DNA from 3 places in the Candidatus Dorea massiliensis AP6 genome. Region 1 is predicted to be linked to each of the others. Evidence: riboswitches for the same ligand, from Rfam matches in the RefSeq annotation. Region 1 holds a riboswitch; each other region holds the start of a gene.
The links. A riboswitch is a leader RNA that binds a small molecule or an ion and turns the genes downstream of it on or off. The one in region 1 is predicted to bind cobalamin.
Positions count from the first base shown of each region.

Region 1 (7,357 bases):
TCCGCGCCTTACAAAGTTTTTCCAGATTCTGTATCAGAACCATTATATCGGATACAGTACTCCGCTGGAGAAAAAGAAACAAGCATAGAGATCAGAAAATATTAAGAATTGGCAGCAGTCCTTCCTCCCGGAGGGCTGTTGCCTTTTTCTTTGGAAACGGGTAAAATAGATATCAGATAAAATGGACGGCGGCAGCGAAGGGACGGAATCCATGACGGGACGGAAAAGATCTTTTTACAGGGAAATGATAAAATACATTCAGATAAGTATTCTGGCAGTTCTCATGGCGCTCCTTGTAGGCGGCGCGTTGTGGGCGGCGGAAGGCTTTTCTGCGCCCGGGAAAAGCGCGGAGGCTCTGGCGGATGCAGGGATGGATTCCCTGGAAAATGCGGACACTGAGAAAACAGGAAAGCTGTCAGTGGAAGTACCGACCGTACATGTGTTGACGCCGTCCGGAAAATCAGAAGCCTCTGAAGCTTGGGCAGAGGAATCGGAAGGTGCAGAAGCCTCGGATGGAGAGAACCGGAAAGAGGATGTTACCTTATTGTTTGCAGGCGACCTGTTTCTGACTGATGTTTTACAGGAAAAATACGAGCGAAACGGCATTTCTGCAGCGGCCACATCAGATTTGCTTTCCATTACCCGCGGCGCCGATATCTTCATGCTGAATCAGGAATTTCCTTTTGGAACTACCGGTGAGGCAATGGAAGATAAGCAATATACCTTCCGGGTGGATCCCAAATATGCATCTGTATTACCGGAGCTGGGGGCAGATATCGTGACCCTGGCCAATAACCATATGCTGGATTTCGGACGGGGCCCGCTTAAGGAGACCCTTGAAGCGTTGGACGAGGCAGGAATTCTCCATGTGGGAGCGGGGCAGAACCTGGAGGAGGCAAAGGCTCTGAAAACCATGGAGGCAGGCGGACGGGTCATTGGCTTTCTGGGAGCCACCCGTGTGATTCCGGAGCATTCCTGGACGGCGTCCCGGAGCAATTCCGGTCTCTTTACCACCTATGATCCCACGAAGCTTCTGGGGGAGATACAGGCGGCGAAGCAGCAGTGCGACTATGTAGTGGTCTATGTCCATTGGGGAATCGAGCGGAACACAGAGCCGGAGGAGTATCAGAAGTCCTTGGCCCGCCAGTATATCGACGCCGGGGCAGACGCTGTGATCGGCGCGCACCCTCATGTACTGCAGGGGATCGAATATTATCAGGGGAAACCGATTTTTTATAGCCTGGGCAATTTTATTTTCGCAAACCGGACCTACGAAACCATGATGGCAGAGCTGACCATTACAGACGACGGCACAGAGGTAAGGGTGATTCCCTGTGTCAGTACGGCCAACCAGATGGGACTGATGGATGGCAGTGGGCGGGCAGCCTTCTACGGAAATCTGCAGGGGCTGTGCTTCGGCGGCGTTACAATAGGGGAAGATGGAAGCGTCAGGGAGTAAGAAAAAAAGATGTATAAATTATCAGAAAAATATAAAAAATACGTGAAATATAAAGAAATTAAAAATTTTGAAAAAAACACTTGCATTTCCTGTTGCCTTATTATATACTAAACAAGTCGCAAGGGTGCGGCACAAAAACATAGGAAATGGTCGATTGGTCAAGCGGTTAAGACGTCGCCCTCTCACGGCGAAAACAGGGGTTCGATTCCCCTATCGACTGCTGAAAAACTTCTGGTTATCCAGGAGTTTTTTGTTTTATCGCATTGTGGAGGAATGGAAGGAACTGGCATGGATTAACAATATTTGATGCTTGACAAGAAAACGGAAAATAGGTAATATATCTAACGGAGTGAGTGTCGGCTAACAGAAATGTTGGGCCGGTGAAAAGGGAAACAGGTGTAAATCCTGTGCGGTGCCGCCGCTGTAAGCGCGAAGTTTCAGGGCCGTTTTCCTTCACTGTCCGTAAGGTACAGGAAACGGTACGGGACGGGAAGAAGGAAGACAAATAAGGCCAGCGTAAGTCAGAAGACCTGCTTATTCTGCTTTTGCTGTCACGGTCCATGACATTTGCGAAAGATAAAGGGCGCAGTGCGTCCGGATGCCGAATACGGGTGCATCATCTGATCAGAAGTGATTGGGTGGTGCTTTTTTTATGGACGAATCATTTTATACAACAGAGGAGAAAGAACATGAAGAAGAGAGTAGTAAGCGTATTGTTAAGCACCTGCCTTGTGGCTGGTATGCTGGCAGGCTGTGGTTCCAAGACTGCGGATACCACAACCACCACTGCGGAGGAGACCACAGAGGATGCAGAAAGTACCGACGCAGCTGATGAGACGGTCGATGCAGACAGCGATTATGAGCCGGTCAGCATCACCCTGAACCTGGAGCGTTCCGGACTGGGCGAGAACGTAGAGTACACCATCACCAAAATGCCCTCCGCTGTGGTAGCGTCCGGCGACCAGATGGCAGACTTTTTCTTTGATCTGGGACTGCAGGACCAGATGGTAGGCTATACCAAGGGCTTCTGCTGGAGTACGGCTTCCGAGTATCCGGCCCGGGATGAGGTTCCTCAGCTGATGAATCCGGGCGAGGGCTTGACCAATCTGTCCAAGGAAGAATTGCTGGCAACCGGCTGTGATTTTCTGATGGGATGGGATTCCACATTCTCAGATAAAAACTTCAACAAGGATTTCTGCGAGGAAAACGGTATCACGATGTACTTCCCGTATGTATGCACAGACAGTGCAACCTTCGAGGATCTCTATAAGGATTATGAAACTCTGGGAAATATCTTCAAGGTGCAGGAACTGGCAGCCGAGAAGGTACAGGCTATGAAGGATACCCTGCAGGAGGTGCAGGACGCTCTGGGCGATGAGGCCTATGAGAATCCGGTAAAAGTATTTGCTTATGATTCCGGAGAGGATGTACCGTTTACCGCTTGCCAGGGTATGCCGGGCGACATCATCAAGAAGGCCGGCGGTATCTCCATCTTCGATGATATCGAAGCAGGCTGGGCAAAGCCCTCCTGGGAGGAAGTAGTAGAGCGTGATCCGGACGTGATTCTGATTCTGGAGTATACCGGAGACGATGTGGCAGAGAAGCGGGAGTTCCTGGAGACCAATGAGTTCACCAAGGATCTGCGCGCCGTAAAGGAAGGCAGAATCTACTCCGTATGCTGCAGTGATATGCAGGGAAGCGCAGGAAGCGCCAATGCAGTGAAGACCATTGCAGAGCAGCTGTATCCGGACAAATTCTAACAGGGGGAAAGACAGGGGAGTGAAAGCTCCCCGTTTTTCTTGCTCATTCTATTTGTGTTCTCGAAGGAGGAATCTATGAAAGGAACAGTAAAATCGGGCAAAGGCCGCTTCCTTGTGACGCTGCTGCTGGTATTGCTGCTGATTGCCGCGGTATTGACCATATCGGTAACCATCGGCGCAGTGAACGTCTCAGCAGGCGATATTGGAAAAATTCTGGTAAATAAAATCTCTGGGAAGGATATCTTTCAAATTGCCTGGGAGGGCAAAACGGAAAATATCATCTGGAATATCCGGTTTCCCCGCGTGCTGATGGCCTTTATCGTAGGCGCGGGACTGGCGCTGTGCGGCGTCCTGATGCAGGCACTGACCAAGAATCCCCTGGCAGATCCCTATGTGCTGGGTATCTCCTCCGGCGCTTCTGCCGGGGCAGTCTGCGCGATCCTGCTTGGGTGGTTCAGCTTTATGGGCGGGTATTCCGTTATCTTTGGCGCTACCATGGGAGCGGCTGTCTCCATCTGTCTGTCTTTAAGTATCGCCTCCATTCATGGCCGGATTACCTCGACGCAGCTGGTTCTGGCGGGTATCGCGACTTCCGCCCTGTTCTCGGCCTTTACCAATCTGATGGTATACGGAATCAATACGGGATCGGATAAGACGAAGATGGCGCTCTATTGGATGGTAGGATCCTTAAGCGGAGCCACCTGGAGCAAGCTGAGATATGTGGTGGTGGTTGGCGTTGTGGTAATCGTGGTCATTTTCCTGTTCGCGAAGGAGCTGGACGTATTGCTTCTGGGCGATGACGTGGCGGAAACTCTGGGTGTGGATACCCGTAAAATGAAACTGGTTATTATTGCGGCTTCCACGATCCTGACCGGCGTTGTGGTATCCGTCAGCGGCGTGATCGGATTTGTGGGACTGGTTGTACCCCATATTATGCGAAGCTTTGTGGGATCCGGACACAGACGGCTGATCCCCATGGCGATTCTGGGAGGCGGTCTTTTTACAATGCTTACCGATCTGATTTCACGCACCATCATTGCTCCGTCTGAATTGCCCATCGGCGTGGTGGCGGCCTTTTTCGGCGCGCCCTTCTTCCTGTATCTGATTCGCCGGGGCAATATGGGAAAAAAGTAGAGGAGGCAGAGTATGAGTTTACAGGTAAAAAATCTGGATTATCAGATAGACGGAAAAAGCATTCTGGAACAAATCTGCCTGGAAGTGCAGGACGGCGAGTTTGTGGGCCTGGTTGGTCCCAATGGCTGCGGCAAATCTACGCTTCTCAAAAATATCTACCGGACCTACAAGCCGGGCCGGGGTACCGTTTTTCTGAATGAAAAGGATGTGCTGGATTTTTCCTTCAAAAAAATGGCCGGGGAAATGGCAGTCATGGCTCAGGAAAATCATGTGGAGTTTGATTTCGAGGTGCGGGATATGGTCATGTTTGGCCGGTACGCCAAGAAAAAATTCCTGCAGGGGGATTCGGCGGAGGACAAGAAGCTCTGTGAAAAATGCCTGAAGGAAGTGGGACTGTCCGGCTACGAGCACCGTTCCTACTTAAGCCTGTCCGGTGGCGAAAAGCAGCGTGTGCTGCTGGCCCGTGTGCTGATGCAGGAGAGTGCCTTTATTGTGCTGGATGAGCCCACGAACCATCTGGATGTGAGCTATCAGTATCAGATTATGGATATTTTAAAGGGGCAGGACGTGACGGTATTTTCGTCCATTCATGACCTGAATCTGGCTGCCCTGTACTGCGATCGGATTATTTTCATGTATCAGGGGAAGATTGTGGATTACGGTACGCCGGAAGAGGTGCTCACAAAAGAAAATATCCGGGAGTACTTTGGCATCGAGGCGCAGATCACCACAAATACGGCCACGGGAAAACGGCAGATTTATTATCTGCCGGGCTGGATAAAAAGCGGAAAAAGGGCTTGACAAAACCAGTTTCCCCTGCCTATAATAAACGCAGATTTACACATAAACCAAAAGGCTTTGACGGGAACAAGTAGAAGTCGGAGGGAGCGGACAGAAAGCAGCCGGGCGATGAGAGGCGCGCGTATCTCCTGATTTTGAATACATCCCCGAGCTTCGCACCGAACCCATTTCCGGAAGCAGTTTTCCGGAGCAGGAAGTAGGCTGCGACGGAATCCCGCACCCGTTAGCGTGCTAGAGTGTCGATAGCTGGCACTTGAAGAGGTAAGCAGCGCGAGCTGTTTATGAAAAAAGGTGGTAACACGAGCGTAGCCCTCGTCCTTTTATAAGGATGAGGGTTTTTTTACGTAAGCAATGAGCCGTGCATTCTGGGCTACAGGAACATTTTTCATGCTTGCATGGGAAATGTGGATGGAGCCCGGAATATAGGGTGAAGCCCGTGAACCCTGGCCTTGAAAAAGCCAGGGTTTGCACAGCAGAGTGAATTTCTAATCAGGAGGAAGAGAACATGGCAGAAAATATTTATGACGTACTCATGGAGCGCGGCTTCATCGAGCAGTGTACCCATCCGGAGGAGGTAAGAGAGCTCCTTGGAAAGGAAAAAGTAACCTTTTACATCGGCTTTGACGCCACCGCAGACAGCCTGACCGCAGGACATTTCCTGACCATCATGGCTATGATGCATATGCAGCGGGCAGGACATCGTCCCATCGCCCTTCTGGGCGGCGGAACCACCATGGTAGGAGACCCCTCCGGTAAGTCCGATATGCGTAAGATTATGACAAAGGAAACCATTCAGCACAACGCGGACTGCTTCAAGAACCAGTTGTCCCGTTTCATCAACTTCGACAATGACAACGCGATTCTGGCGAATAATGCGGACTGGTTGCTGGATCTGAATTATGTGGATTTTCTGCGCGAGGTAGGAGCTCATTTCTCTGTAAACCGGATGCTGAACGCGGAGTGCTACAAGCAGAGAATGGAGAAGGGACTGACCTTCTTTGAGTTTAACTACATGATCATGCAGTCCTACGATTTCCTGAAGCTGAACCAGATGTACGGCTGCCAGATGGAGCTGGGCGGCAATGACCAGTGGTCCAATATCATCGGCGGCGTAGAACTGATCCGCAGAAAAGAGAATAAGCCGGCATACGGTCTGACCTTCAAGCTTCTGACCACCAGCGAGGGCATCAAGATGGGCAAGACCATGAAGGGCGCCGTGTGGCTTGATCCGGAGAAAACCTCTCCCTACGAGTTTTACCAGTACTGGAGAAACATCGAAGACGTGAAGGTAGAGGAGTGCCTGGGACTTCTGACCTTCCTGCCCATGGACGAGGTTCGTCGCCTGGGAGCTCTGGAGGGCGCGGAAATCAATCACGCAAAAGAGGTTCTGGCATACGAGATCACCAAGATTGTACACGGTGAGGAAGAAGCCAAGAAAGCACAGGAGGCTGCAAGAGCCCTGTTCGCCAACGGCGGCAAGACCGACGATATGCCCACCACAACCTACGCGAAGGCCGAGCTGGATGAGGGTAAGGATATCCTGACGCTTCTGGTGGAGACAAGGCTGGCTCCTACCCGTTCCGAGGCGAGACGTCTGGTACAGCAGGGCGGCGTGACGGTCAATGATGTAAAGGTAACAGATGTGTACCAGAAATTTACCACGGGTGATATGGACGCCGACGGAGCGCTGGTGCTTCGCAAGGGCAAGAAGGCATACCACAAGGTAAAGGCTGATTAATATGGAAGAAAGACAGTATCTTTCCCGCGTCCGCGCCTTTCTGGAGGAAAAGGGCTGGGAATATGAATATACGGAGGAGGACGGGCTTGGCAGCATTGACTTCTCCTACCGCGGCGTTCCCTATCACATCTGGGAGTTTGAGGAAAACAGAGAGCGCGGCGCAGAGACCAACCTCTACCACGGCGGCCGCCAGCAGGAGGTTCTGGGGGATTATGAGGCAGAGCTGATTCGGGAAATGAAGCAGTGGTAAACAGAAGAACGATTGACAAACCGCCCCCCAGAACCTATAATAAAAAAGATTATGGAATAGAGACAGCCCGCTAACGAATCTGGGCTTAGGAGGGAACAAATGAAACAGTATGGCGTAAATGAACTTCGAAGAATGTTCTTGGAATTTTTCGAGAGCAAGGGACATCTGGCAATGAAGAGTTTTTCTCTTGTACCTCACAACGATAACAGTCTTCT
Region 1 covers NZ_CAXTKW010000009.1:125,784-133,140, reverse strand. The annotation lists gene ACESZP_RS10855 (PqqD family protein) at 1-88, shown strand, start outside; gene ACESZP_RS10850 (CapA family protein) at 245-1,459, shown strand; tRNA gene ACESZP_RS10845 (tRNA-Glu) at 1,608-1,679, shown strand; cobalamin riboswitch at 1,794-2,011, shown strand; gene ACESZP_RS10840 (ABC transporter substrate-binding protein) at 2,149-3,219, shown strand; gene ACESZP_RS10835 (iron chelate uptake ABC transporter family permease subunit) at 3,295-4,353, shown strand; gene ACESZP_RS10830 (ABC transporter ATP-binding protein) at 4,366-5,154, shown strand; gene tyrS (tyrosine--tRNA ligase) at 5,660-6,892, shown strand; gene ACESZP_RS10820 (kinase) at 6,894-7,142, shown strand; gene alaS (alanine--tRNA ligase) at 7,242-7,357, shown strand, end outside.

Region 2 (7,357 bases), on a different contig from region 1:
TCAGCTTCGAGGGAACGGTGCTTCACATCTTTGAGGATGGAATCGTAGGCGTTCTGTCCGACAGCTACAATGTGGGAATTCTGGTGTTCCTGGTTATCCTGGGAGCCATTGTGTCACTGATGAACCGGGCCGGAGGCTCGGCGGCCTTCGGACGGTGGGCCGGCGAGCATATCAAGACCCGCACCGGCGCGCAGCTGGTGACCGTAGCCCTGGGCGTGCTGATTTTTATCGATGATTATTTTAACTGTCTGACCGTAGGAAGCGTGATGCGTCCCGTGACGGACAAGCACAATATTTCCCGTGCCAAGCTGGCGTACCTCATCGACGCCACGGCGGCTCCGGTCTGCATCATCGCCCCGATTTCATCCTGGGCGGCGGCCGTAACCGGTTTCGTAGAGGGTGAGGACGGACTGGCGCTTTTTGTCAGCGCGATTCCCTATAATTTCTACGCGATTCTGACTATCGTTATGATGATTACGATAGCAATTCTGAACATTGATTTCGGTTCCATGAAGGTCCATGAGGACAACGCAAAGAAGGGCGACCTGTTTACTACGCCGGACAGACCTTACGGCAACGCAGAAGGCCTGGATAACGTGGGAAATGGTTCCGTAAAAGATTTGCTGATTCCGATTCTTTCCCTGATCATCTGCTGCGTCATCGGCATGATTTACACCGGCGGCTTCTTTGACGGCGCGGACTTCGTGACCGCCTTCTCCAACAGCGACGCGTCCATCGGTCTGGCCATCGGAAGTGCTTTCGCCCTGGTCATCACGATTCTGCTGTATGTGAGCCGTAAGGTCCTGGGCTTCAAGGAGTGCATGAACTGCATTCCCGAGGGCTTCAAGGCCATGGTTCCGGCTATCATGATTCTGACCTTCGCCTGGACCCTGAAGGCCATGACAGACAGCCTGGGCGCCGCGGAGTTCGTGGCTAATCTGATTAAGAGCAGCTCTCAGGGTATGGTTGCTCTGCTTCCGGCTATTATTTTCTTGGTTGGATGCTTCCTGGCTTTTGCCACCGGAACCTCCTGGGGAACCTTTGGTATCCTGATTCCGATTGTGGTAGACGCGTTCCAGACCACCCATCCGGCGTTGATGACCGTGGCCATCTCTGCCTGCATGGCGGGCGCTGTCTGCGGCGACCACTGCTCCCCGATTTCCGATACGACCATTATGGCGTCTGCGGGAGCCCAGTGTAACCATGTAAACCATGTGTCCACCCAGCTTCCCTATGCGGTCAGTGTAGCAGTGATTTCCTTTATTACCTATATTGTGGCAGGATTTACCCAGTCTGCGCTGATTTCTCTGCCGGTAGGAATCATATTGCTGCTCGCTTATCTGTTATTTATGAAAAAACGGGCGAAATAATGCAAAAAGGAAGAAAAAATAGCGGAAAAACAGTTGATTATTTCAGAAAGACTGCTATAATGCTTGTGTAGGTTATGTGAAATCAAATAAGAAGCAGCTGGTGCCGTTAAAAAACGGAGAATAGGGAAGCAGGTGAGAGACCTGCGCGATCTCGTCACTGTATGCAGGAGCGGCTTATCATACGTCACTGAGCCATCGGGAAGACGATAAGCAGCGCTTGTACTGTAAGCCAGGAGACCTGCCAGACTGCGGCGCATGGAGTCGAAAGATTCCGGATCACGAGGATTGATAGTGCCAGATGGGGTATAGACACAGCTGTTCCGCACAGCGCTGTTTTGCGTGGATGGGCGAACAGATGTAAAGCTGACGACTGAAAATCCGACGATCCACAGGAACGTCGGATTTTTTAGCAGATTCCTTCTGATCTTATGAATTTCATTTAACTGAAAAATTTTTGCAGGAGGAAAAGAAAATGAAAAAGAAACTTGTAACACTGTTATGTGTAACAACTCTGACAGCATCCATGCTGGCAGGCTGCGGCAGCAAGGCTGAGACGCCGGCTGCAGACACTACTACTACGGAAGAGACCACAGACGCTGCAGAGGAGACTGCAGACGACGCGGACGCAGATCAGGCTGCAGCTGACAACGTAGCAGCCCTGATTGACAAGATCTATGTGCAGGAGAGAACAGAGACCACAGACGCTGACTGTAAGGCAGCCAAGGAAGCATGGGACGCTCTGACAGACGCTCAGAAGGAGCTGGTAGAGGGCGAGAACGCTGACCCGGATTACTTCGGACGCGACACCGGAGACGCTTCCAAGGATGATCCGAGAAACCAGGACGAGATCGGCGAGAACGAGCTGCTGGTAGTAAGCTTTGGTACTTCCTTCAATGACAGCCGTGTAGCTGATATCAAGGGTATCGAGGACGCTCTGGCAGAGGCAAATCCGGACTGGTCCGTAAGACGTGCCTTTACCGCGCAGATCATCATCAACCATATCCAGGCCCGCGACGGCGAGGCAATTGACAACATGGATCAGGCTCTGGATCGCGCAGTTGCCAACGGCGTAAAGAACCTGGTTGTACAGCCGACCCATCTGATGCACGGCGCTGAGTACGACGAGCTGATGGAGGCGGTAGACGCATACAAGGATAAATTTGAGTCTGTAAAGGTAGCTGAGCCGCTTCTGGGCGAGGTTGGAGCAGACGCTTCCGCTGTAAATACAGATAAGAAGGCTGTTGCTGAGGCTATTACTGCTGAGGCTGTAAAGACGGCTGGTTTTGATACTCTGGATGCAGCAAAGGAAGATGGCGTTGCATTCGTATTTATGGGACATGGTACTTCCCATAACGCAAAGGTGTCCTACAGCCAGATGCAGGCACAGATGAAGGATCTGGGATATGAGAACGTATTTATCGGAACCGTAGAGGGCAAGCCGGAGGAGACCGCATGCGAGAATGTGATCGCAGCTGTATCTGAGGCTGGTTACACCAAGGTTGTACTTCGTCCGCTGATGGTAGTTGCAGGCGACCATGCAAACAACGACATGGCAGGCGACGATGACGATTCCTGGAAGAGCATGTTCAACGCATCCGGTAAGTTCGAGAGCGTAGACTGCCAGATCGCAGGTCTGGGCGAGATCGAGGCAATCCAGAATCTCTATGTTGCTCATACCGCAGAGGCTATGAAATAAGTAAGGATAAAGGACAAGAAAAGAAATGAAGAAGAAAATCATCGCGTTAATGGGAATGGCAGTTATAAGCTGCGCACTGCTGATGGGCTGCGGCAGCAAGGCGGAGACGCCGGCTGCAGAGACTACCACAGAGGCGGAAAGCTCCGATGAGGAAACTGCCAAGACAGAAGAAACGGCGGAGCCGGAAAAGGCTGATTCAGAAGAAGCTGCAGCTGTGACACTGGAGGACGGCGTTTACACAGCAGATTTCAATACAGACAGCAGTATGTTCCATGTAAATGAATTTTACGAGGGAAAGGGAACGCTGACCGTAAAAGACGGACAGATGACCATTCATGTGGTTATGCCTTCCAAGAACATTGTGAATCTGTATGAAGGTCTGGCAGAGGACGCCCAGAAGGATGGCGCAGAGCTTCTGCAGCCGACCGTAGAGACTGTAGATTTCGGCGATGGTACAGAGCCGGAGGAGGCCAATGCCTTCGATGTACCGGTACCGGCACTGGACGAGGAATTCGATCTGGCGCTGATCGGAACCAAGGGCGTATGGTATGACCATAAGGTCAGCGTATCCAATCCGGAGCTTCTTCAGGACTAATACGCGAAACGCAGAATAAATGTAACTGTTCAGGGGATTGAACTGTTACGAATAAGTAAAATGCAGGGGCTGTTGTGGAATGTGCAGAACGTTTTGCGGCAGCCCCCTTGTTCAAATAAGATTCGAGGGGTAAAGCTATGACAATCGATGAATTACAGCTGGCAGACGGGAATTACACAGTAGAAGTGACTATGGAGGGCGGCAGTGGCCGGGCCACCATTGAATCGCCCACCGCGTTGTCCGTAGAGGACGGACAGGCAACCGCACAGATTACCTGGAGCAGCAATCATTACGATTATATGATCGTGGGCGGCGAGAAATATCTTCCGGTGAGTACAGAGGAACATTCTGTCTTTGAGATTCCGGTAGATGTGTTTGACGAGGAGATCGATGTGATTGGTGATACCACGGCCATGAGTACGCCCCATGAGGTAGAATATACGCTGACCTTTGCGTCGAATTCTATCAAGGGAGAGAACGGCGGCAGCACGGGTGGATCGGGTTCCACCACGGCGGCAGCAGGTATCGTGATTATCGTAGTAGCGGCAGCGATTGCAGCGACTGTAATGCGGAAAAAGAGGAATACGAAAGCATGAAAAAGAAACTGATGGCACTTTTTCTGTGCCTGGCTATGTGTCTGGGACTTACGGCCTGTGGAGCAGGCGGTTCCGGCACGGCAGAGAACAGCACGGATATCAGTGACGAGCTGACCTATACAGACAGCACAAAGCTGGAATACGCGCAGAAATTTACTATCGACAATTATGAGGGCGGCTACGCGCTGATTACCGTCGCGGATGACGGACGTTTCCTGGTGGTTCCGGAAGGAAAAGAAGCGCCGGCAGATCTGGCGAAGGATATCACCGTGTTACAGCAGCCCATTCAGAATATATATCTGGTGGCTTCAGCAGTTATGGACATGTTCGTGTCTCTGGACGCCCTGGACACCATCAGATTCAGCGGCACCAAGACGGAGGGCTGGTATATCGACGCGGCGAAGGCGGCCATGGAGAACGGCGACATTCTCTATGCAGGCAAATATTCCGCGCCGGATTATGAGCAGATTTTGGCCCAGAACTGTGGTCTGGCCATCGAGAATACCATGATTTCCCACACGCCGGAGGTACAGGAACAGCTGGAAAAGTTTGGAATTCCAGTGCTGGTGGATCACTCCAGTTATGAGCCGAATCCCCTGGGACGGACCGAGTGGGTGAAGCTCTACGGCCTTCTGACCGGCCATGAGGAGGAAGCCGAGGCGGCCTTTGCCAAAGAGGCGGACGCCTTCGAGGCCATCAGTGGCGAGGCGGCCACGGGTAAGACGGTGGCATTTTTCTATATCACCAGCAACGGCGAGGCCAACGTGCGGAAATCTGCCGACTATCTGCCGAAAATGATTGAGCTGGCTGGCGGCACTTACATTTTCCGGGATCTGGGAGATGAGGATGACGCCACGTCCACCCTGTCCATGCAGATGGAGGAGTTTTATGCAGGAGCGAAGGACGCGGATTACATCATTTACAACAGCACCATAGAGGGACAGCTTTCCTCGGTGGATGAGCTTCTGGCCAAGAGCCCCCTGCTTCAGAAATTCAAGGCGGTGCAGGAGGGGCATGTGTACTGTACGACCAAGAACCTGTATCAGTCCACTATGGAGCTGGGCACAATCACGTCGGATATTCACCGGATGCTGGAGGGGGACGACGGAGATTTGACTTATCTTTACAAGTTAAACTGATACGATTCGGAGCGCAAAGAGAAGGCTCCGGAAAGTATGCGCCGGATAACAGAGACACGGTAGCTGTGGGGATTCGCACAGTGACAGAAGGGAACGAGAACGATGCGTGACACAACAGGAGGCAGAAATGCCCGAAACAAAGGAAGATACTGGGCGGCATTTCTGATACTGGCCCTGCTGGTGCTGGTTTTTCTGATTCTTAGCATCTGCATTGGAACCGTAAATATTCCGCTTTCGGAGATTCCAAGGATACTGGGCAAAAATGGAGGCGACGATACCTATACGGATATCGTCATGGGTATCCGATTTCCCCGGGCGGCTGCTGCTGGCATCCTGGGCGGCGGCCTGGCCCTGTCCGGTTATCTGCTGCAGACCTTCTTCCATAACCCGATTGCGGGCCCATTTACCCTGGGAATCTCTTCCGGCGCGAAGCTGGTGGTAGCTCTGGTGATGGTGGCGGCCCTGGGAAATGCTTTTGTTTTAAGCTCCTGGGTCATGATCATCGCGGCCTTTGTGGGAGCCATGATCTGTATGGGCTTCGTGATTCTCATGTCGAAGGTGATGGATCAGATGTCTATGCTCATCGTCAGCGGCGTCATGATCGGCTATATCTGTTCTGCAGTGACGGACTTTGTCGTAACCTTCGCTGACGATGCGGACATCGTCAATCTGCACAATTGGTCCAAGGGAAGCTTTTCCGGCATGACCTGGGACAATGTGCTGATTATGGCCATCGTGGTGGGTATCACGGCTATCTGCGTCTTTCTCATGTCGAAGCCCATCAGTGCTTACCAGATGGGCGAGGCCTACGCGAAAAATATGGGTCTGAACGTGCAGGTGTTCCGGATTCTGCTGGTGCTGTTGTCCAGTGTTCTGTCCGCCTGCGTGACGGCCTTTGCAGGCCCGGTATCCTTCGTGGGAATCGCGGTGCCCCACCTGGTCAAGAATTTATTCGGGACAGCGAAGCCCATCCTGATGATACCGGCCTGTTTCCTGGGCGGGGCGGCTTTCTGTCTGTTCTGCGATCTACTGGCCCGGACCATGTTTGCCCCCACCGAATTGTCCATCAGTACGGTGACAGCAGTATTTGGCGCGCCGGTGGTCATCTATATTATGATTCACAGAAAGAAGGAGAGGGCTGAGTAGCATATGGATACCTATTATTTCTACACGGAAGGACTGACTGTCGGCTACCACGGCGTTCCCCTGATCAAAGACATCCGAATCAGCCTGAAAAAGGGTGAAATCCTGACTCTCATCGGCCCCAACGGCGCGGGCAAGACTACGATTCTGAAAAGTATCATCCGACAGCTGGCGCCCTTAGGCGGCGTGGCGGTGCTGGACGGCAAGGCTATGGGGGATTTGAGCGGCAAGGAACTGTCTCAGAAGCTTTCTGTAGTGCTGACCGAGCGCATCCATCCGGAAATGATGACCTGCCGGGACGTGGTGTCCACAGGCCGTTATCCCTATACGGGCAAGTTTGGCGTACTTTCCGGGGAGGACTGGGCCGTGGTGGACGAGGCCATGGATTTGGTGCATATCCATGAGCTGGCAGATCGGGATTATACGAAGACCAGCGACGGCCAGAAGCAGCGGGTCATGCTGGCTCGGGCGCTCTGCCAGCAGCCGGATATTATTGTGCTGGACGAGCCCACTTCATTTCTGGATATCCGTTACAAACTGGAATTCCTTTCCATTATTCAAAATATGTCACGGACAAGAAATCTGTCTGTCATCATGTCCTTACATGAACTGGATCTGGCAGGCCGTATCTCGGATAAAATTGCCTGCGTGCGGGGCGATAAGGTGGATCGGTTCGGGACGCCGGAGGAGATTTTCACCGAAGGGTATATTCCGAAGCTGTATGGCATGACCGTGGGAACCTACGACGAGCTGACCGGCGACCTGGAGCTCCCGGCTGTGGATGGGGAGCCGCGGGTCTTTGTTATCGCCGGAAATGG
Region 2 covers NZ_CAXTKW010000003.1:70,374-77,730, forward strand. The annotation lists gene ACESZP_RS04220 (Na+/H+ antiporter NhaC family protein) at 1-1,370, shown strand, start outside; cobalamin riboswitch at 1,453-1,630, shown strand; gene ACESZP_RS04225 (sirohydrochlorin cobaltochelatase) at 1,843-3,066, shown strand; gene ACESZP_RS04230 (hypothetical protein) at 3,092-3,661, shown strand; gene ACESZP_RS04235 (hypothetical protein) at 3,799-4,257, shown strand; gene ACESZP_RS04240 (ABC transporter substrate-binding protein) at 4,254-5,396, shown strand; gene ACESZP_RS04245 (FecCD family ABC transporter permease) at 5,499-6,542, shown strand; gene ACESZP_RS04250 (ABC transporter ATP-binding protein) at 6,546-7,357, shown strand, end outside.
Region 2: another riboswitch for cobalamin. It lies ahead of ACESZP_RS04225 (sirohydrochlorin cobaltochelatase); the one in region 1 lies ahead of ACESZP_RS10840 (ABC transporter substrate-binding protein).

Region 3 (7,357 bases), on a different contig from region 1:
TGGAACGTATCGCCGTAGTCTTTCCGCTTCCGCTTTCACCTACCAGGCTGATAATTTCCCCTCTTTTCATATGCAGGGAGAAATCACGCAAAAACGGCTGTCCATGATATGCAACTGTTATGTTCTCTATATCCAGCATGGGAAAATCCCCTTTTCTATATATTCTTCTTTATGACGCCGGTGTGATATCCTTTGTTACCCAGTAGTAGTCGCACACATAGCTGTGAACGCCTTCTACAGAAGCCGCGGAGCAGAGATTGAAATTATAGGCGCCGCTGCAGATGGTCGCCACGTCCTCCATCAGGATTTCCTGCATCTGTGTAAAGATTTCCGTCCGCTTTTCCATATCAAATTCGCCGATCAACTGTTCATACAGCGCGTCGTATTCTTCATTATGATAATTTCCGTAATTAAAGCTTGTATCGGTAATCTTTCCGTACCAGTGCTTCAGGAAGTTCTCCGGATCTCCGGTAGGTGTGGTTACTTCATTGTTGAACATCAGATCAAAGCCCTGGGATACCCGCAGATCTACTACATTTTCCGGCATGGAAATGGTGCTCTTGATTCCGATTGCTTCCAGCTGAACCCCATACGCCTGCGCAATCACGTCCTGCTGACGGCTGGTTGTCGCTACAATACTGATGTCGATGTTTTTGCCGTCCAGTTCGCGGTATCCGTCTCCATCGCCGTCTACGATACCGGCCTCGTCCAGCATAGCCTTGGCTGCCTCCGGATCGTAGCTGTACGGGTTATCCAAATCATAGCCGGGCACCGGCGTATTATTGGTGTAAGTATAGGAACCGCCTGTGGATACATCACACACGGTCTGACCGTCAATTGCCGTCATCACTGCTTTTCTCAGGGTATCATTGCCCAGCACTCCGTCAAAATTGATAAACCAGTTGCACACACGGTTTCCACCGGTGACGTCAATCTGATAGGTACCCGCATTCTCCAGAACCGCTCTGTCAGACGCCGCAATGTTGATTCCCATGTCGGCAGAACCGTCCTGCAGGGCCATTGCGCGGGCAGAAGCCTCCCCAAGCTTCATGACATTGACCGTCTCAAAGGGTACTTCACCGTCCCAGTAATTGTCATTTTTTACCAGCTGGATATCATGCTCCGGATCGTTGGATACAAAGCAGTAGGGTCCTGTACAAATCGGTCCGTCCGCAGCGATATCGCGATCCGCAGAGCCAGCCACATCGATAATACCATACCAGGGATACGCAAGGCAGCCCGGCAGGTCTACCGTCGGCTCACTTGTTACAATCGTCACAGTCCAGGCTTCATCGTCTGCGCTGATACTGTCATATGTAAAATAATTCCAGGGGTTTCCATTTCCGCCCTTATTGGGATCTGTCACCTCAAATAATCTCTCCAGGGATTCCTGAACCTTTGTCGCCGTCATCGGTTCTCCATTGGAGAAGGTTACATTTTCTTTCAGCTTTATAGTCCAGGTCAGCTGATCGTCCGCTACAGACCAGTCTTCTGCCAGCCACGGCGACACGGTGCCGTCGTCCTCAAAACGTGTCAGCGTTTCCAGCGCGCCCCAGCGCATTACAAACCAGCTGTTCCACTCATCTGCCGGATCCAGGGTTGCGCTGGTCAGCTCTGTCGCCACATTCAGCTGTGTTTTCGCGTTTCCTCCGTCTGCCGCTGCTTTCTGCTCTGTTCCTGCGCTGCCGCCGCATGCTGTGATACTGCCCGCAAGGCACAGGCTAAGGGCAAGGGCAATCAGTTTTTTTCCATTCATGTTCTCTTTCTCCTCTTCTTTCTTCGTTTTTCTGTTGCATTTGGATCTATCATATCTCTAATACAGTCACCCCAGAGATTAAAGATGACCACCGTAATAAAGACCGCAAGTCCCGGACAAAACAGCAGCCACGGGCTGCTCAGTATATAAGTTCTTCCCTCGCTCAGCATATATCCCCACTCCGGTGTGGGGGGCTGGATTCCAAAGCCAAGGAAGGACAGGCTTGCCAGCGACAGCATGATGGTGCCGATATCCGTCGCCGCCGTAATAATCATCGTGGGAAGCGCGTTGGGCAGCATATATCTCCTAAGGATTCTGCTGTGTCTGGATCCTGAGATTTCCGCCGCGGATATATAAGTCCTGTTCCGTATCTTCAGCACCAGGCTTCTGGAAAGTCTGGCGTATCTGGTCCAGCTTACCGCCGCGATTGCAATCATGGAATTTTTCAGGCTTGGCCCAAGAATTCCCGCGATTGCCATAGCCAGAATCAGATCCGGGAAGGCGATCATCATATCGCCCACTCTCATGATTACCGCGTCTGCCACTCCGCCGAAATACCCTGCTATAATTCCAAGAAAGGTACCCACAACCAGGATTACCGCCACAAGAATCAGCACGCTGTATACACTGGTGGTCGCCCCGCAGATCACCCGGGAGAACACGTCCCGCCCCAGCGCGTCGGTTCCGAAATAGTGATCTTTTCCGGGCGCCTGGAATGCGTCGCTCAGTGACGCGCTCAACGGATCGTAGGGAACGATTTTGTCCGCCAGGAACGCCACTGCCAGAATAAGGAAAACCAGAATGGAAAGCACCGCAAATCTTGTATTCTTTTTCATCCGTTCTCCCCCTCCCTGGTCCTCGGATCAATATAATGATAGGATATATCCACCAGCAGATTTACCACCATATAGATCAGGGCTATCCACAATACGAAGCCCTGGATCAACGGATAATCCCGCGCTTTCACCGCTCCCACCGCCAGAATACCCAGTCCCGGGTAGGAAAAAATAATCTCCACCACCGAGGTTCCTCCGAGAAGTGATCCAAAGGAAAGCCCCAGCATGGTAACCAGCGGAAGCATGGCGTTGGGAAGAACCTGGCGGAACAGTATTTCCCATTGATTCATTCCCCGGGCTCTCGCGCCCGTCACGTAATCCTGGTGCAGCTCCTCCAGTACCGCCGTACGCACCTGTCTGGAATATTTGGAGGCCATGGCAATGGCCAGCGTAATCCCCGGCAGCAGCATCTGTTCCATTCCGACGGAGCTGCTCGCCACCTTTACCAGTCCCAGCTTCAAAGCGAAGACATATAATAAGATCAGGCCAATCAGGAAGCCCGGAAGCGAAATACCCAGGAAAGAAAGAAAGCGAACGATATAATCCGCTATCCCGTCCTGTCTGACCGCTGAAAGAATTCCAAGGGGAACCGAAATAATTAACATCAGTCCCAGGGAAAACAGGGCCAGCCGGAACGTTGCCGGCAGTCTTTTCATCAGCAGATCCAGTACCGGGGCGCTTTTACTGAAGGAGGTTCCAAAATCTCCGTGAAAAATACCGCCTATCCAGTCCACATATTGCTGTAAAAAGGGTTTGTCCAGTCCCATGGACTGCCTGGCCTGCTCCAGCATTTCCGGACTCGGAGTAATTCCCAGGGAATCATACATAGCTGTGGCCGGATCGCCCGGCGCAAGGTAGGTTAATAAAAAGGTCAGAAAGGAAATGCCTATCAGCACTACGCACATCTGGATAAGTCTGGATACGAGCCTGTTCTTTTTCACTGTTTTCCTCCGTTTCAATAAGAAAAGCGACTTCATTACACAAAAAAGCCATGGATGCTTTTGCATCCATGACCGATTTTACATGGGAAATAAGCCTTCGCAAATAGATCGTCCGCTAAGGTTGCTGCATAGCAGTTCTCCTGACTCACATATTCAGGGAAGAAGCCCAGCGAACTCTCCACGCCTTCTCAGGTTTACCCCAATGGCGGACTTTCATCTAAGGATCATTCTTTATGTATACAGTGGCGGTACCGTCCATGATTTCCACATGATTCTCTATTCTTTATCAGCCGCCGTACGCGACTGACAACACTATGCCCGTTTATTTTACTTGATTCCTCTATATCTGTCAAGATTTTTCCATTTTTGTCTTCCGGTAATTCAGCCTGTCCCTTCGGAAACAGGAATTATTTCTCTTTCTATCCATACTTTCCTTGACCCGCTTCTCTTACATAGGTATAATGGGCATAGATTATTCTCAATACAAAATCAGGTATAAGGAAATCAGACAAATGGATTACAAACTTTTGCTCGACACCGCCGTCATGGCGGGGGAGCTGATGCTGGCCAACGGGGCTGAGACCTACCGGGTGGAGGATACCATGCAGCGGATGCTGGAGCTGTCGGGGCTGAAGACCGCCGAAGCTTTCGTGATGGTGACCGGCTTTCTGGTCACTCTGGACGACCCGTCCATCCAGTCCATGACGGTGACCCGCCGGATTCACAGCCGTGGCACGAACCTGAGTATCATCGACGAAATTAACAGTATTTCCAGAGGACTCTGCAGCGGGGAGCTGGAACTGAAGGAAGCCTTCCGGCAGATAAAAAAGCTGAAAAAGGAACCGCACCCTCCCCAGGCCTTTCTGCTGGCCAACGCGGGCGTGGCCGCGGCCTTTGCACTGACCTACGGCGGAACCTGGCAGGAGGCCTTTGTGGCGGGCGTGGCCGGATTTTTCATGGCCATCTGCCTGTATCTGTGCAACCGCATGAAGCTGCCCGCCTTCTTCGGAATCCTGCTGAGCGCCGTGGTAATCTCACTGTTCGCAGGCGGACTTCTGAAGTTTCTTCCTATTATAGGGAACCTGGATTCCATCATCATCGCGGCCATCATGCCCCTGGTTCCCGGCGTAGCCATCACCAACGCGGTCTTTGACACCCTGCACGGGGATTATATCTCCGGCTCCGCCCGGATGATGGAGGCCTTTGTGGTCGCCGCCTCTGTAGCTATGGGTATTGTCATCGGACTTCGTTTCATTCAGTAAGGAGGCTTTTATGCTGATACAGGTTATCGGCGCGTTTTTTTCCGTTGTGGCCTTTTCTTTTCTGCTGCACGTACCGCGCAAATATATCATCTGGGCCGGTTTCACCGGCGCGGTGGGCTGGTGGATCTATCTGTTTCTCATCGGAATCAATCTGTCTGTGGCCATGTCCACCTTTCTGTCCGGCTGTCTCGTCTCCCTCTGCGGCCAGATTTTCGCAAGGGTCCTGAAGGCTCCGGTCACGATTTTCGTCATCCCGGGCATCTTACCGCTGGTGCCGGGCGCGGGCATGTTCCGCATCGCCCACTCTGTCATCCGTTCCGACGGAATGACTTCCTATTATATTATTCAGACACTGATTGTGGCGGGAATGATCGCCCTGTCTATCATGGTGGTGGACAGTATTTTCCGCTTATTTTTAAAGACCAAAGGAGATTGTCATGTGGATCGCAGATAACTGGACCGATTATGAGATACTGGATACTTCGAAAGGAGAAAAGCTGGAACGCTGGGGCAGCTACCTGCTGGTGCGTCCGGATCCCCAGGTTATCTGGGATACGGAGCGAAAGCTGCCTGGCTGGAAGCGCATGAACGGCCATTACCACCGCAGCAAAAAGGGCGGCGGCGAGTGGGAATTCTTCGACCTGCCGGAACAATGGACCATCCAGTATCCCCTCTGCCAGGGCAAGAATACCTTAACATTCAATCTGAAGCCCTTCAGCTTCAAGCATACAGGCCTCTTCCCCGAGCAGGCTGCCAACTGGGACTGGTTCGGTGAAAAAATCCGCAATGCCGGACGTCCCGTAAAGGTACTGAATCTCTTCGCCTACACCGGCGGAGCCACACTGGCCGCCGCTGCCTCCGGAGCTTCTGTCACCCATGTGGACGCTTCCAAGGGCATGGTAGGCTGGGCAAAGGAAAACGCCCGTTCTTCCGGACTGGGTGAGGCTCCTATCCGCTGGATTGTGGACGACTGTGTGAAGTTCGTAGAACGTGAAATTCGCCGTGGAAATCATTATGACGGCATCATCATGGACCCTCCCTCTTACGGCAGAGGCCCAAAAGGAGAAATCTGGAAAATTGAAGAGGCCATTCACCCGCTGATCCGTCTCTGCGCCCAGCTTTTGAGCGATGAGCCGCTGTTTTTCCTGGTAAATTCCTATACCACCGGACTGGCCCCGGCGGTGCTGACTTATATGATCGCCACAGAGCTGAAGAAATATAACGGTACTGTCGATTCCCAGGAGGTGGGGCTGCCCGTAACCGCATCCGGACTGGTGCTGCCCTGCGGCGCAAGCGGACGCTGGGAAACTAAATAGCTTTTTACAAAGTCAATGGCGGCTGGAGGTTCCGGCCGCTGTGTTTCTGTCTAAATGCTAAGGTTTCTTTTACATTCCAGATTATGTTTCATGGGATGCCCATTCGAAGCCTCTGTAATATTTAAAAGTTCAAAGGAGGAATCATTATGAGTAGCATTTATATTGACCCGCAGGTTTACACCGGCCGTCCCGTCAGCCCGGAGGGCCGTCTGGAAAAGGAAATGGCTGTCTATGACCTGCTGGATGAACTTCGGATTCCCTACACCCGTGTGGATCATGGAGTAGCCATGACCATCGAGGAATGTCAGGGCGTGGATCAGCTTCTCGGTATTGAGATCTGTAAAAATCTGGTGCTCTGCAACGCCCAAAAAACGAAATTCTACCTGCTGCTGATGCCCGGGGATAAGCAGTTCAAGACCAAAGACCTGTCCAAACAGATCGGTTCTTCCCGCCTTTCCTTTGCCCCGGCGGAGTATATGGAGAAACTGCTGAATGTGACGCCGGGATCCGCCACGGTTATGGCCTTGATGAATGACCCGCACAATCAGGTACAGCTCATCATCGATGAGGACGTGGCCGCCCATGAGGAATTTGGCTGCCATCCCTGCATCAATACGTCCAGTCTGCGGATGAAGACGGAGGATATGCTGGAGAAGTTTCTGCCGGCGGTGCATCATGAAGCTATTTTTGTGAAGCTGTAATAAAGCCTCTGGCGTTCCAGGGTTAAAATTTCACCTGCCACGCCGATTCTTTGATTCTATTTATATTTGATTTCAGTTTTCTAAGCATTAAAAAAAGAGAGGCGTTCTTCTATTATTATATATGGAAAGAACGAATCTCTTTTATTTTCACACTCTGCTTAGCATCTGCAGAACATACAGAACAGCTGCGCCAGACAGAAGCTCCTGCACAGCTTATCCATGCCTTCCGCCTGCCGCTGATAGGACTGACTGTTCTGGCTGTACACATTTTCCGCATAACGGAAGCTCTGGAGTGTCCGCTGATAAAGCGGGTTATTCGGCTCTAACTGCAATGCTTTCTGAATCTGTGCCACCGCCAGCATCTGATTATTCAGACCATAGTTGGCCAGGGAGCTTAAATAGTACCATCGGGCGTTCCGCTCAGCGCCGGGCATACCGTTCAGCACCGAATCCGCGAACTGGTATTTTCCCATATTGATGAAGTCTATGGCCTGACGCATGGTTTCGCTGTCGGTGCAGACCTGCTGGGGGCGCTCCGGTCCCAT
Region 3 covers NZ_CAXTKW010000002.1:13,221-20,577, reverse strand. The annotation lists gene ACESZP_RS02470 (ABC transporter ATP-binding protein) at 1-139, opposite strand, end outside; gene ACESZP_RS02465 (ABC transporter substrate-binding protein) at 170-1,756, opposite strand; gene nikC (nickel transporter permease) at 1,753-2,592, opposite strand; gene nikB (nickel ABC transporter permease) at 2,589-3,533, opposite strand; cobalamin riboswitch at 3,647-3,865, opposite strand; gene ACESZP_RS02450 (threonine/serine exporter family protein) at 4,046-4,795, shown strand; gene ACESZP_RS02445 (threonine/serine exporter family protein) at 4,806-5,249, shown strand; gene ACESZP_RS02440 (class I SAM-dependent methyltransferase) at 5,233-6,111, shown strand; gene ACESZP_RS02435 (prolyl-tRNA synthetase associated domain-containing protein) at 6,258-6,812, shown strand; gene ACESZP_RS02430 (DnaJ domain-containing protein) at 6,971-7,357, opposite strand, start outside.
Region 3: another riboswitch for cobalamin. It lies ahead of nikB (nickel ABC transporter permease); the one in region 1 lies ahead of ACESZP_RS10840 (ABC transporter substrate-binding protein).